Regions from separate parts of the Pseudoalteromonas sp. TP27 genome, predicted to be linked through region 4. Evidence: predicted binding sites of a transcription regulator. Region 4 holds the regulator's gene; each other region holds the start of a gene.
The links. Region 4 encodes sigma-54, which starts transcription at its own class of promoters, with help from an activator protein. Its sites were predicted from a motif close to GTTGGCACGNNNNTNGNNT; they were not measured.
Positions count from the first base shown of each region.

Region 1: a site for sigma-54 is predicted at 1,771-1,789, ahead of PX700_RS08230 (FlgO family outer membrane protein). Genes of this name have one in related genera too.
Region 2: a site for sigma-54 is predicted at 1,328-1,346, ahead of PX700_RS20855 (amidase family protein). Genes of this name have one in related genera too.
Region 3: a site for sigma-54 is predicted at 1,436-1,454, ahead of PX700_RS04190 (LiaF domain-containing protein). Genes of this name have one in related genera too.

Region 1 covers NZ_JARDAK010000005.1:111,509-114,627, forward strand. Annotated here, with positions in the region: gene galU (UTP--glucose-1-phosphate uridylyltransferase GalU) at 1-72, shown strand, start outside; partial or broken gene PX700_RS08225 (SPOR domain-containing protein) at 407-1,086, shown strand; gene PX700_RS08230 (FlgO family outer membrane protein) at 1,823-2,416, shown strand; gene PX700_RS08235 (FlgO family outer membrane protein) at 2,430-3,119, shown strand, end outside.
Region 2 covers NZ_JARDAK010000034.1:7,859-10,977, reverse strand. Annotated here, with positions in the region: gene PX700_RS20865 (TetR/AcrR family transcriptional regulator) at 36-689, shown strand; gene PX700_RS20860 (putative 4-hydroxy-4-methyl-2-oxoglutarate aldolase) at 693-1,175, shown strand; gene PX700_RS20855 (amidase family protein) at 1,585-2,787, shown strand; gene PX700_RS20850 (gamma-glutamyltransferase family protein) at 2,784-3,119, shown strand, end outside.
Region 3 covers NZ_JARDAK010000002.1:408,450-411,568, reverse strand. Annotated here, with positions in the region: gene suhB (inositol-1-monophosphatase) at 1-13, opposite strand, end outside; gene PX700_RS04195 (VOC family protein) at 270-686, shown strand; gene PX700_RS04190 (LiaF domain-containing protein) at 725-1,387, opposite strand; gene PX700_RS04185 (BON domain-containing protein) at 1,716-2,282, shown strand; gene PX700_RS04180 (YqaE/Pmp3 family membrane protein) at 2,356-2,514, shown strand.
Region 4 covers NZ_JARDAK010000012.1:34,513-37,631, reverse strand. Annotated here, with positions in the region: gene lptA (lipopolysaccharide transport periplasmic protein LptA) at 1-301, shown strand, start outside; gene lptB (LPS export ABC transporter ATP-binding protein) at 298-1,023, shown strand; gene PX700_RS14125 (RNA polymerase factor sigma-54) at 1,093-2,592, shown strand; gene hpf (ribosome hibernation promoting factor) at 2,619-2,906, shown strand; gene ptsN (PTS IIA-like nitrogen regulatory protein PtsN) at 2,911-3,119, shown strand, end outside.

The sequences.
Region 1 (3,119 bases), on a different contig from region 4:
ACGATTGAATTTGCACTTCGTCGCGATGAATTTGCCGATGAATTAAAATCATTTATTAAAAAACTGATTTAACAGTTAACTTAAAACATGAAAGGCGCCGATATCGGCGCCTTTTTTATGAGTTTTATTAGGATAAAAATAAGAAAAGGAATAGCTCTAAAATAAAAGTTTTTAAGTCAATACAGACATATTGTTATTTATGTTGTAAAGTTTATGTTAATTTACTTTTTATGAAATAATATTCTCAAGGAAGATGCTGAGTATGAATATAGTGCTTTACGAAGCACTGATAGCCATACTAAGAGCTAAGTTTTATAGCTCACAGCTAAATAAAGTTAAACGCTTTCTTGTGAGAATGTTTAACTGAAATGTAGTCTAAAAATACTGCTTTCAGGACAACTAATACATGTGTATATACGAAAAAAATTACACTAGGCTTTTACTCTGCTCGCTAATGCTTTTATTTAGCACTGCATGTAGTGTTACGCCAAAAATTAAAACCATTGATGAGCAACCTCAAAGTAACTCGCCTGATTACGTATCGATTACAGCCCTTGAACTTGCACAGCTAAAAGATGCTACAATGCAGTGGCAACAAGCACGCGAAGGCATAGAGCGAATTTTAAGGTTAGAAAAAGAAATAACTTACCTCGTAAATCATATTGATATTATAAACAGCAAAGCTATTGCGCAGTCTAATCAAGGGTATAGCAGCAAGTCTGTACGCTCACCACGAAACACACGTAATGTTAAATCACGCCAACAAGTTAAACAAAATTACAGTAATAAAAAACAAGCGGTAAAATTAAATACACCTAAACATGTATTTGCTTTGCAAGTAGCTTCGGTTGACTCAGAGCAAAGAGTGATTAAAGCATGGCAAGAGCTAAATACTAAAGCTGCGCCGTTGTTTAGAGATAAAATATTGACTAATGTAGAAACCGTAAAAATAAACGGCAAAATTTTTTACAGGTTAAAGCTTGGCTCTTATAAAAATTTTAAAAATGCCAAAGCAGACTGTGGCGTATTCAAGCTGTATAAACTCGATTGTATAGTAACTACACCGATAAGCCTGTAAAGCTGTAGTTAAAACAAAAGTAAGCTTAAAATCTGTTTATCCTTAATATACGACCTTCATAATTCAATACGTTTAGAGGGGGATATATAAACTCCTAAAATAACGTCATTTGAGGGAAGGTAATAATTTTAAAATCGATGGTGCTAGCTGCTGTACTTATTTTATTAGTATGTAATTCATCTCAAAAAATTAAAACGAATCACATAACTGCGCAATTTATTCTTATTAAAAGTCTGATTTAGGCTAGCAGGAAATTTCTGCAGACAAGTTTCAAAGCTCTTAACAAAATAGAATAGCCACCTAAGCCTGAAAGTAAATTAATGCAATGAGCCAAAATTTAAAATGATTAAATAAGGTTCAGAATCGTCGTGTTAATGATGCTATGGACAATAACAAAAGCATATTAAAAAACCACTCTGCATTATTTACTTTGCAAATTATCGCCTTAAAAATACATTGCAAAATAAAACAGTCGAATTAAAAGAGAAAACATCAAAGAATTATGCCATTACACTCATCCACTTAGATAAATGTAGAAACCGTAAGGATTAATAGCATAACTTTTTATCGATTAAAGTTAGGTATTTATATCAACATAAATGGATGTAAAAAGTGACTATTTAGCTCTAATAAAGTAGCAAGTAGCATAAGCTGTTAGCTATTACGTTCAATAACCTTACAGTTAGCGTCCTTTAGGCATAATTATTGCTTTAACCCTTGTATATTTTAAAGAGGATGGCAACTATGCGCCTGTTATTGCCCATATTATTTGTAAATCTAGCGGCTTGTAGTTTAATACCTCAGCCAGAGCCGAGTATCAGTACTAATGCTCCTAAAGCAGCTATGGCACCTTATACAGTAAACGACTACGTTAATAATTTAACAGCCCAGCTTAATAGCCTTCAAAGGCCGCTCAGCAGAAATGCGCGCATTGGTGTAAGTAGTTTTTTTCTTGCAGATAAGATCGACTCAAAACTAATGTCAGAGCAAGGTGCCGGTTTAAGCCAACAAATACAAGAAAGCCTCTTAACTCAAATGACTCTTTTGGGCTATAACATTGTTGAGTATAGACTGGGGAATAACTTAAACTTATTAGAAAATGCCGACAGTATACTTAGTCGTGATTTAAATAAATTGCGCGATCGTCAGAATATTGACTTGATTATTACTGGTACGGTAACCCGTCAGCAACACGCTTATATTGTAAATGCACGCTTGATAAATATTAACAATAAACAAATCTTGTCTGCAGGCAGTACAGAGATCCCAATTAATGTAATGTGGGCTAATGAAAAAATACAGCAACGCGACGGTTATTTATACCGCAGCGAATATTAACCAGGAGCACAAAATGAGAAATCTATTAATTACCCTCTGCTTACCTTTGGGCTTTGGCTGTTCGCATATACTAAACGGTATGAATACAGGTGCAAATGAAGCCTCGGTTCGAAGTGATAACCAAACAGCACAATCGACAAACTATCAACGCAGTGTTGCAGAACCAGTATCGAATGATAATTTATTTCAATCGAAGCTAGTTTTACAAAATAGTCGTGCAAAATCAACTCCACCAATGCGAAAAAACATCAACCATTATGTACGCGGAATAATGCAAGACATGGTTGAGAACCTACAATATGTAAACGCAAAAACCCCATTAGCCGTTTCAAGCTTTGTATTTTTAGATGATGACTACAGTGATAGTAGTTTACTGGGAAATCAAATAGCTGAAAGTTTCATGCACGAGCTACATAATTTTGGCATACCTGTTGTTGACTTTAAAACAACCGACTACATGCGTGTTACACCTGAAGGAGACTTTGTATTTAGTCGAGATTATTTAGAGCTTAACCAAGATCAAAACTTTAAATACGTACTCGCTGGCACATTAGTAAGTAGTCAAGGAGGAGTTCTTGTAAACGCACGTATTATTGGACTGCAAAGCAAAGCCGTAGTAGGCACTGCACAAGGTTTTATCCCACAGTCAGTTGTTGATGCACTTAATAGTAATTACCGCACTGATGGAATAATGCTGAAACAA
Region 2 (3,119 bases), on a different contig from region 4:
CAATCAATCAATACGTTAAACACGCAAACTTTATAATGACCACACAAATAAAACCAAATAAAAAAGAAGTCACACGCGAGAAAAACCAAAAACTAATTTTAGATGCCGCCGAGCAATTGTTTTCGCAATTAGGTTACGACGGAGCAAGTATGAGCATGGTTGCTAAAGAAGCGCAGGTGCCAAAAGCTAATATTTTGTATTACTTTAAAAGTAAGGATGGTCTGTACGAGTCTGTGATTGACCGCATAATAGCTAATTGGAACTTAGGGCTCGATAACGTCACAATTAACGACGATCCAGCTACCGTGCTTTATAACTATATTAAAAGCAAAGTAATACTGGCCGTAAATCAGCCAATGCAATCTCGCTTATTTGCCAGTGAAATACTGCGCGGTGCACCCTATTTACAAAACTACTTTAGAACCAATACCCGCCCTTGGGTTAAACAAAAGGTTGATGTACTTCAAGCATGGATGGACGCTGATAAAATGGATAAGGTTGATCCCTACCATTTGCTTTTTACTATTTGGTCTACCACGCAATATTACGCCGACTTTCAGGCTGAAGTTTTACTCGTAATGAACAAATTAGAGTACGACGAAACCGATGTGGCACAAATTACGCAATCAATTGCCCACATAATTTTAAAAGGTATTGGTCTTAAAATACCTGAGCAAAGTGAGACTTAACCCATGACATCCTTTACTACACCCGATTTATTTGACGATCATCGTGATAACGTGCAAGTAGCAGACAGCGGCCTTTACCACTTTGGTAAAAAAACCACGTTTTATGGCAAAGTAGTTACCGTTACCTGCCCAGAAGACAACTCTTTTGCCGCCGATATATTGCATGAAAATGGTGAAGGTAAAGTATTGGTTATAAACGGGTTTGCGAGCAAACGCTTTGCATTTATAGGCGATATTATGGCTGAGCGTGCCCTAAATAATGGCTGGGAAGGCGTAATAATAAATGGCTGTTGCCGAGATATAGAAATACTCGCCACGATGAACTTACCTGTAATGGCGCTAGGCTCTACACCGCGTAGTACCTTAAAGCGCGGCTTTGGTGATAAAAACCAAGCAGTTACTATGCTTAGCACTACTATTGAACCTAACGATTGGGTTTACGCCGATATTAACGGTTTAATCATCAGTAAAACGCCCCTTATTTAGCACTCAAAACCATATAAATAAAGACCAACTTGGTGCATCTGCGCACCAAATTGGTTTGTTTTAGCTCATTTTAATCTCACTATTTTTATAGCCCACACTTACAAATCTCATACAACCCACTAAATCCTGACCAGTTGGACAGGATTTTAATTTATGGCATTCCTCTTGCTTAGTCTAAGCACTATAAAATCAAAACTACCGATTAAAAAGCGGAGCTTTAGCAATTGCATTAAATTAGTGATCTATTATAACGCGAAGAAAATGACGCAGTGAGTGCGCTATTTAATCCGATAAAATGATCATGTTTTTAATAAAATTGGTATTCATAATAATAATAACCAGCCCGCTTTTTAATCACTCTTAACTTAATAAGTAAGTACTTGGTCAGTTTTATAATAATGAGCTGCAAATGAGTGATAAAAAAAACAACAAAGGTATATTTTGCAATCACGGTCCTACCCTGTGGCAAACAAACCACTCTGGAGTGCTTGCAAACAATCGCTTAGCTGTAAAAGATGTATTTGCAGTAAAGGGCGAGCGTAACAGCGCAGGCAACCCACACTGGTTTAAAACAGCTAAACCGGCTCAAAATACGGCAAGCTCGGTTAATAAGCTCATGACCGCTGGTTGTAACTTTATAGGCTTTACCCATACTGACGAGCTGGCTTATAGCTTAGAGGGTAATAATATACATTATGGCGCTGCGCAAAATCCTAAATTAAAAGGGCATGCTTGCGGTGGTTCGAGTATGGGGTCTGCTGCTGCAGTTGCTGCTAACTTAGCTGATATTGGCTTAGGCACCGACACCGGCGGCTCAATTAGAATACCCGCCAGCTATTGTGGTTTATATGGCATAAGGCCAAGCCATAACGTGATTGAAAAAGACGGCCTAATACCGTTGGCTCCGCCTTTTGATACCATAGGTTGGCTTACCCAAAGCGCCGAGCTATTAAGCGATGTAGGTAATGTACTGCTACCAAATCAAGCTATTAATAACGTTGATACCTTAGTTATTTGCGAGCCGTTATTTGAACTCGTTGACCCTGTTTTACAAGCCCCACTTAAACAATTGCTTGAAAAAACCAAGCCTAATTTTAAGCACCATAAAGAATTTGAACTACCTAACAGCAGCTTATTAAATGAACTTGCTGATAGTTTTAGAGTACTGCAAGGGCGAGCAATCGCAAAAACGCATAAAGACTGGCTTCAATTGCCGGGGCAACTTCCCCAGTTTGCTCCAGCAATTGCGGCACGTTTTAATATGGCGCTTGCCCTAACTGTTCAAGAAGAACAAGAAGCACTAAAAGTACAAACCCAATGGCAAACACTAATAGCTAAAAACCTAAATACAAACAGCTGTTTATTTTTGCCAACCACCCCCACAACCGCACCTAAATTAGGCGCCGACACAAGCGCCTTACGCATGCAAATTATTACGCTTTCGGCAATTGCAGGGCTTAGTGGCTCAGCGCAAGTGCATTTACCGCTGGCTGATTTAGCAAATGATCATCCGTATGGTTTTTCATTAATGATGAGCCACGGTAACGATAAAAGCCTACTTGCTTGCGTTAAGCACCTAGCTGCACACTTTAAACAGGACACACCGGCATGACCACACACAACATTGCATTTACCGCGTCTCATTTTTCGGCCACTGAAGCGGGTATAAATATACTAAAACAAGGCGGTACAGCTACCGAGGCTATGGTAGCGGCTGCCGCTGCTATTAGCGTTGTATATCCACATATGAACTCAATTGGTGGCGACAGCTTTTGGCTTATCGATAACCCAAACCAAAAAACGCCTACCGCTATTGACGCCTGCGGCCGTGCAGCAACTAATACAACGCCCTATAACTCGCTCGCGCAAATACCAGAGCGCGGCGGGTTAAGCGCACTGACTCAAGCGGGTACAATTCGCGGTTGGCAAAAGGCGCTTGAACTA
Region 3 (3,119 bases), on a different contig from region 4:
ACATTGGATGCATGGTATTACCTTTGGGTTGTAAAAGAACGTTTATATATTTCAGCCGGCGTATTTTAGCGACTTTTGACATAAAGTAAACAATAAACCCTAAATACTTATGTTTGTTTTTTATACAAGATTGAAAAGTGTATATATTTTTTCAAGATAATAATTAAGTCAATAGGCCCTAATTAAATCGAATTAATTTTAAATAACTCTTTACCTAAAGTTAGCTTGAGGTTTTATCGTGCTCCTAACTTAATTGATAGGACAACATTATGTATTTAGAGCACGTAAACTTAGTCGCGAGTGATATAGATAGTATGCTTACATTTTACCAAGCTGTATTTCCGCATTGGTCAGTCAGAAGTGAGGGTAGAGGCGATTGGCACGGAAAACCAAGACGCTGGGTACACTTTGGAGATGACACGCATTACATTGCGATAAGCGACCATGGTGAAGGTGAAAACAGAAACCTATCGGGCCATCAAGTTGGTTTTGCACACTTTGCTTATGTGACTAATAACTTAAATGAGGTAGTGATACGCTTAAATAAAGCGGGTTTTGGGATAAGTAAGCAAGGTAGTGAGAACCCGTTTAGAAAAAATGTTTACTTTATTGATCCCGCCGGGTTTGAGGTGGAATTTGTAGAGTATTTAAGTGATATACCAAGCGAGCGAAATAACGATTTATAACAGGTTAAGCACCGCAAAGAGCGGTGCTTAAGTAAGCTTTATGAACGATTATTTCCAGCGCCCAATTGTGTTTTTAGCTCATTAGCAAAACTCATAAACTTTTCTTTAATAGTCCGTTTTATTTTTATTTCGACAGAGCCCATTACTGCCTTTCCTTCAATATGAATAGTCGGGCCTTGGCGCTTGTTAAGTGATACCGATTTATTTTCAAGGCTGCTTAATATACAAAACATTTTGGACACTACGTTTACATGCTCTGGTACATATATTTCATCGCTACCAAAAATACAGTTAACGTGAATAGTTACATTTTGATGCGCAAAAATGGCATCGGTAAAATCTAGCACCACCGATCCCATAAAATTACTGAGGTAAATGTTTTTTGGCACGACCCACTGCCCGCTGCGCTCGTTAGAGCCTAAAATACTGCGTAGTGTAAAGTCATCATCACTGTTTTGTTGTGCACTATAGTGTGGAGAAAATTGCGACTGTTTTTCTGCTTTATATTGCTGGTCTGTATTAAGTGTTAAATCCTCTACTAAGGCTAAAAGAGCTTCGTTGTTAGATGCATCCATCGCGTCATCTAAACGTCTCTCAAATGCATCAACTGAAATAACCCCATGACTGTAATTATAAATTAATTGATCAATCACCTGTTCGCGTACTTGCTCTATTGGACGGTCTTCAACTTTTACAGACATGAGATATTCCTTATTATATTTACTATTGATACTTATCTTAATGTTTAATTGCAAACCGCGTACCAAATATAATTACTTTAATTATCAATTGGTTATTTTTTAATGGTGTTTTTTTCTTTGTTATATTAACGATAGATTAACCAAAAGAGCAATTATCTAGCTATTTTCACTATTTGAGAAAGTTTTACCGAGTAGCCTGTAAATAGTTACACAGCTATAGTTAAAGCTTTATCATAAAAACCACCCAAGCTATTGAATTTCAAGGATAAGTAAACTTGGCCTAAAGCTCGCATAAGTTAAAGTGTCTTTAATCAAAAGGAGAAAGATTATGAAAACATTTAACAAATCTATTATCGCAGCTTTAGTTCTTGGTACTACGGCTATGGGTGCCCAAGCAAACAGCTGGGAAAACGAAAGTAAAGATGCTTGGATTGATGGTAAGGCAGAAACAGTTCTTCTTATGAACACTAATCTAAACAACTTTGACATTAACACTGATGTAAAAAATGGCAAGGTAGTACTTACAGGTAAAGTTAATAGCGAGCTTGATAAAGAGCTAGCAGAAGAACTTGTACTTAGCCTAGATGGCGTATCTGATGTTGAAAACAGCCTTACCGTTGTTAAAAGCATGGACACAAAAGATAGAAACAAAGACATGATGGACGATGATGATAACGACCTAACGGACGCTAAAATCACCACTGTAATTACAACTCGCTTCCTGTTTGATTCAGAAGTTGGTGGTACAGACATCGATGTTGATACCGATAACGGTATAGTGACTCTTAATGGCTCAGTAGAGTCTGAAGCTGAAAAGCAGCTAGCAGTTAAAATTGCTAAAAATGCTGAAGATGTTCGTGACGTAGTTGATAAGTTATCTATTGTTGCTGAATAACACAGTTATAGTTAAGGCCCAGTAAAGCTGGGCTTTACCCCTTTCTAATGCTTAATTTAAATGGAGTTTAGTCATGGATATTATCCGTATAATATTTTCGGTTTTATTACCGCCAGTGGGTGTATTTTTGCAAGTTGGCTTAGGTATGCATTTTTGGTTAAATATTTTATTAACACTGCTAGGTTATTTCCCAGGGTTAATACATGCAATCTACATTATTGCGAAAAAATAATGACAAGATTATATATTGTGTAAGCCGACTACAGAGGTTTAGCTTAATACTTCAGTACTGATCGGCTCACAATATCAGTTTTTAAAGTAAATATTTTTTATCAAAATCTAATTTTTAATTTACTTAAACTAGGTGATTTATTTCTTGTAACTCACTCCCAACATTCCCTCAACTACACCCATTGTTTACTAACAAGCTTTCCAACTAGCTGTAGCGCTCTGGTTTTGGTTTGATGCCATTTAGGAAATATTCAACATTAGTTTGTTTATATATCTACAATACGTGATTAATTACTCTATTATTTAGTGACAATATTACCATCACTTCTAAACCAAGTTTTTACACATATTGAGGTAGTTAATTGAATATCCGACTTATAATGTCAGGTGTTGTGTCATTCGTTTTTTATTTTAGAAAAGGTCGTCAACAAGTATAAGTCAAGTTATGTAACGCTTGCGTTTGTAACTCCTATTATTTGTATGTTTCATTCTAAAACACCACAAAACGTAGCAATACGACAAAGCTTTAATAATGCAATTAACTCCAGCGCCTCATATTTAAACAACAAAAAAATAGCTGGAGTGCTTTTTGCGCCTATAATTCCG
Region 4 (3,119 bases):
GCAACTATTAATTGCCACGGGTAGCCCTGCTCGCTTTGAAGAGAAGCAATCAGATGGCACAACTATGAGCGCCAGTGCAGACGAAGTTCGTTACGATGTATCTAAACGTTTTTTAACGCTCGTTGGTAATGCAGAAGTATCGCAAGCAGGACAAAAAATTAATGCCAAAAGTATTACCTACGATATAGAACAACAGCTAATCAGTGCCGAAAAAGATGAAAACTCAACTGACCGCGTTCACACGATTTTAGTGCCTATCGAAACTAAAAAAAGCAAAAAAGACGATAAAGGTCAGCCATGAGTACATTAAAAGCAGAACTATTAGCAAAGAGCTATAAAGGTCGTGAAGTTGTCAAAAACGTCGGCCTTGAAGTCAAAGCAGGCAGTATTGTTGGTTTACTTGGTCCTAACGGCGCAGGTAAAACCACCACGTTTTATATGATTGTGGGACTTGTACCTAGCGACAAAGGTAAAATTTCTATCGATGATAACGATATTACTCTTTTACCTATGCATAGTCGTGCTAGATTAGGCATTGGCTACTTACCACAAGAGTCTTCAATTTTTAGAAAACTGACTGTTTATCAAAACTTAATGGCAATTTTAGAAACACGCAAAGAGTTAAATAAGCAAGCCCGAGAAGACACGCTCGATAAATTATTAGATGAATTTAGCATACAACACATTCGTGATAGCCAAGGTATGGCATTGTCGGGTGGCGAACGTCGCCGCGTGGAAATAGCACGTGCGCTGGCAGCCGATCCTAAATTTATATTATTGGATGAACCATTTGCAGGTGTTGACCCGATTTCGGTATTAGATATAAAGAAAATAATAGAACATCTCAAAAATCGTGGGATTGGTGTATTAATTACCGATCATAACGTAAGAGAAACCCTTGATGTTTGTGAAAAAGCCTACATTGTTTCTCATGGGGAGCTGATTGCATCAGGTACTCCAGAACACGTATTAAATGATAAAACAGTACGCGATGTTTACTTAGGCGAGCAATTTAGGCTGTAACATTTACGCCATGTCTTTAAGCATCTGCTAGTATTAATTATAACAACATAAAAGGATTGTTAGAGATACATGAGGCAATCACTACAGCTGCGCATGGGCCAGCAACTTACAATGACTCCACAGCTGCAACAAGCTATTCGTTTGTTGCAACTCAGTACATTGGATCTCCAGCAAGAAATACAAGAAGCTCTCGACAGCAACCCGCTATTAGAGGTTGAAGAACCAGACTATTCCGAAGACGCTGCTGGTAAAAACGAGCAAAAAGCAGATACCGATGACATAACTGTTAGCGCATCGGCCGACGATGCTCCAAGCGAATACGAACAAGATAGTGGTGAAGCACTTGCAAAAGACACGCTAAGTGACGACATGGCTATGGATGTTAGCTGGGATGAGTACATGAGTGCTGCTCCTGCAGCATCATCAGGTCCAATGCCTGAAGACGAGTCAATCTACCAAGGCGCCTCAACAGAGACGCTCCACGAGTACTTAATGTGGCAGTTACAATTAACGCCATTTAGTCCTACCGATGAAGCTATTGCTATTGCTATCGTAGAAGCCGTTGATGATTCAGGTATTTTAACACTAAGCTGCGAAGAGATTTTAGAAAGCTTTAATCAAGAAAACGAAGAAGATAACGAAGTTGAACTTGATGAAATTGAAGCTGTATTAAAGCGCATCCAACTGTTTGATCCTGTAGGTATTGCTGCACGTAGTTTACAAGAGTGTTTATGTATTCAGCTTAACCAGTTTGATAAAGAAACACCTTACATTAATGAAACTAAAATGATTTTAACCGAGCATATTGATTTATTAGCTGCTCGTGACTATCGTACATTAATGAAGAAGACTAAGCTCAAAGAAGAAGAGCTTAAAGAAGTAATGACATTAATACATACTCTTAGCCCTAAGCCTGCAGATACTATTGTAAGAGAAGAGTCTGAGTATGTTATTCCTGATGTGTCAGTTAAAAAAATTAAAGGCCGCTGGGTTGTTGAATTAAACCCAGATAGCATGCCTAAAATTCGTGTTAATAGCCAATATGCGGCAATGTCTCGCACTGTAAAATCAAGTGGTGATAGCCAGTTTATTCGCTCACATTTACAAGAAGCTAAATGGTTTATTAAAAGCTTAGAAAGTAGAAATGACACACTATTAAAAGTAACTAATTGTATTGTTAAGCAGCAACAAGGCTTTTTTGAACACGGCCCTGAGGCTATGAAACCGATGGTTTTAAATGATGTTGCTGAAATGGTAGAAATGCACGAATCAACAATTTCGCGCGTAACAACTCAAAAATATATGCACACACCTCGTGGCATATTTGAGCTTAAATACTTTTTCTCAAGCCATGTAAGCACCGAAAATGGGGGTGAATGTTCTTCTACAGCAATACGTGCGCTCATCAGAAAATTAATCGCAGCAGAAAACTCAGCAAAACCATTGAGTGATAGTAAAATAGCGGATATATTGGCTGAGCAAGGAATTAAAGTAGCGAGACGTACAATCGCAAAATATCGCGAATCTCTGGCTATTCCACCGTCAAATCAACGTAAAAGTTTGATTTAAGACGCTAAACTAAGAGGGTAATGCTTATGCAACTAAACTTAACTGGTCGTCACGTAGAATTAACCGATTCGCTAAGGGACTACATTAGTACTAAATTTGCGAAGCTAGAAAGACACTCTGATCATATTAATAATGTTCATGTCATTCTTGATGTAGAAAAACTAAACCAAAAAGCAGAAGCGACAATACATGTAAGTGGCGCCGAACTCTTTGCCTCTACAGAACATCAAGATATGTATGCTGCCATTGACTCGTTGATCGACAAGCTAGATCGCCAAGTAATTAAACACAAAGAGAAGCTTGCTCGACACTAATATGATGAAATTAAGCTCACTTATATGCCAGGACTGCAGCAAAGCTGCGGTCCTTTTTAATAGCAAAAAAAGAATTTTAGAGTTTATTAGCGAACTTGCTCATGACAAACTTCCCTACCTACCGCAACAAGACATTCTTAATGCTTTAATGAGCAGAGAGAAGTTAGGTAGTACAGGTATAGGGCGTGGTATTGCGATTCCTCATGGAAGAAT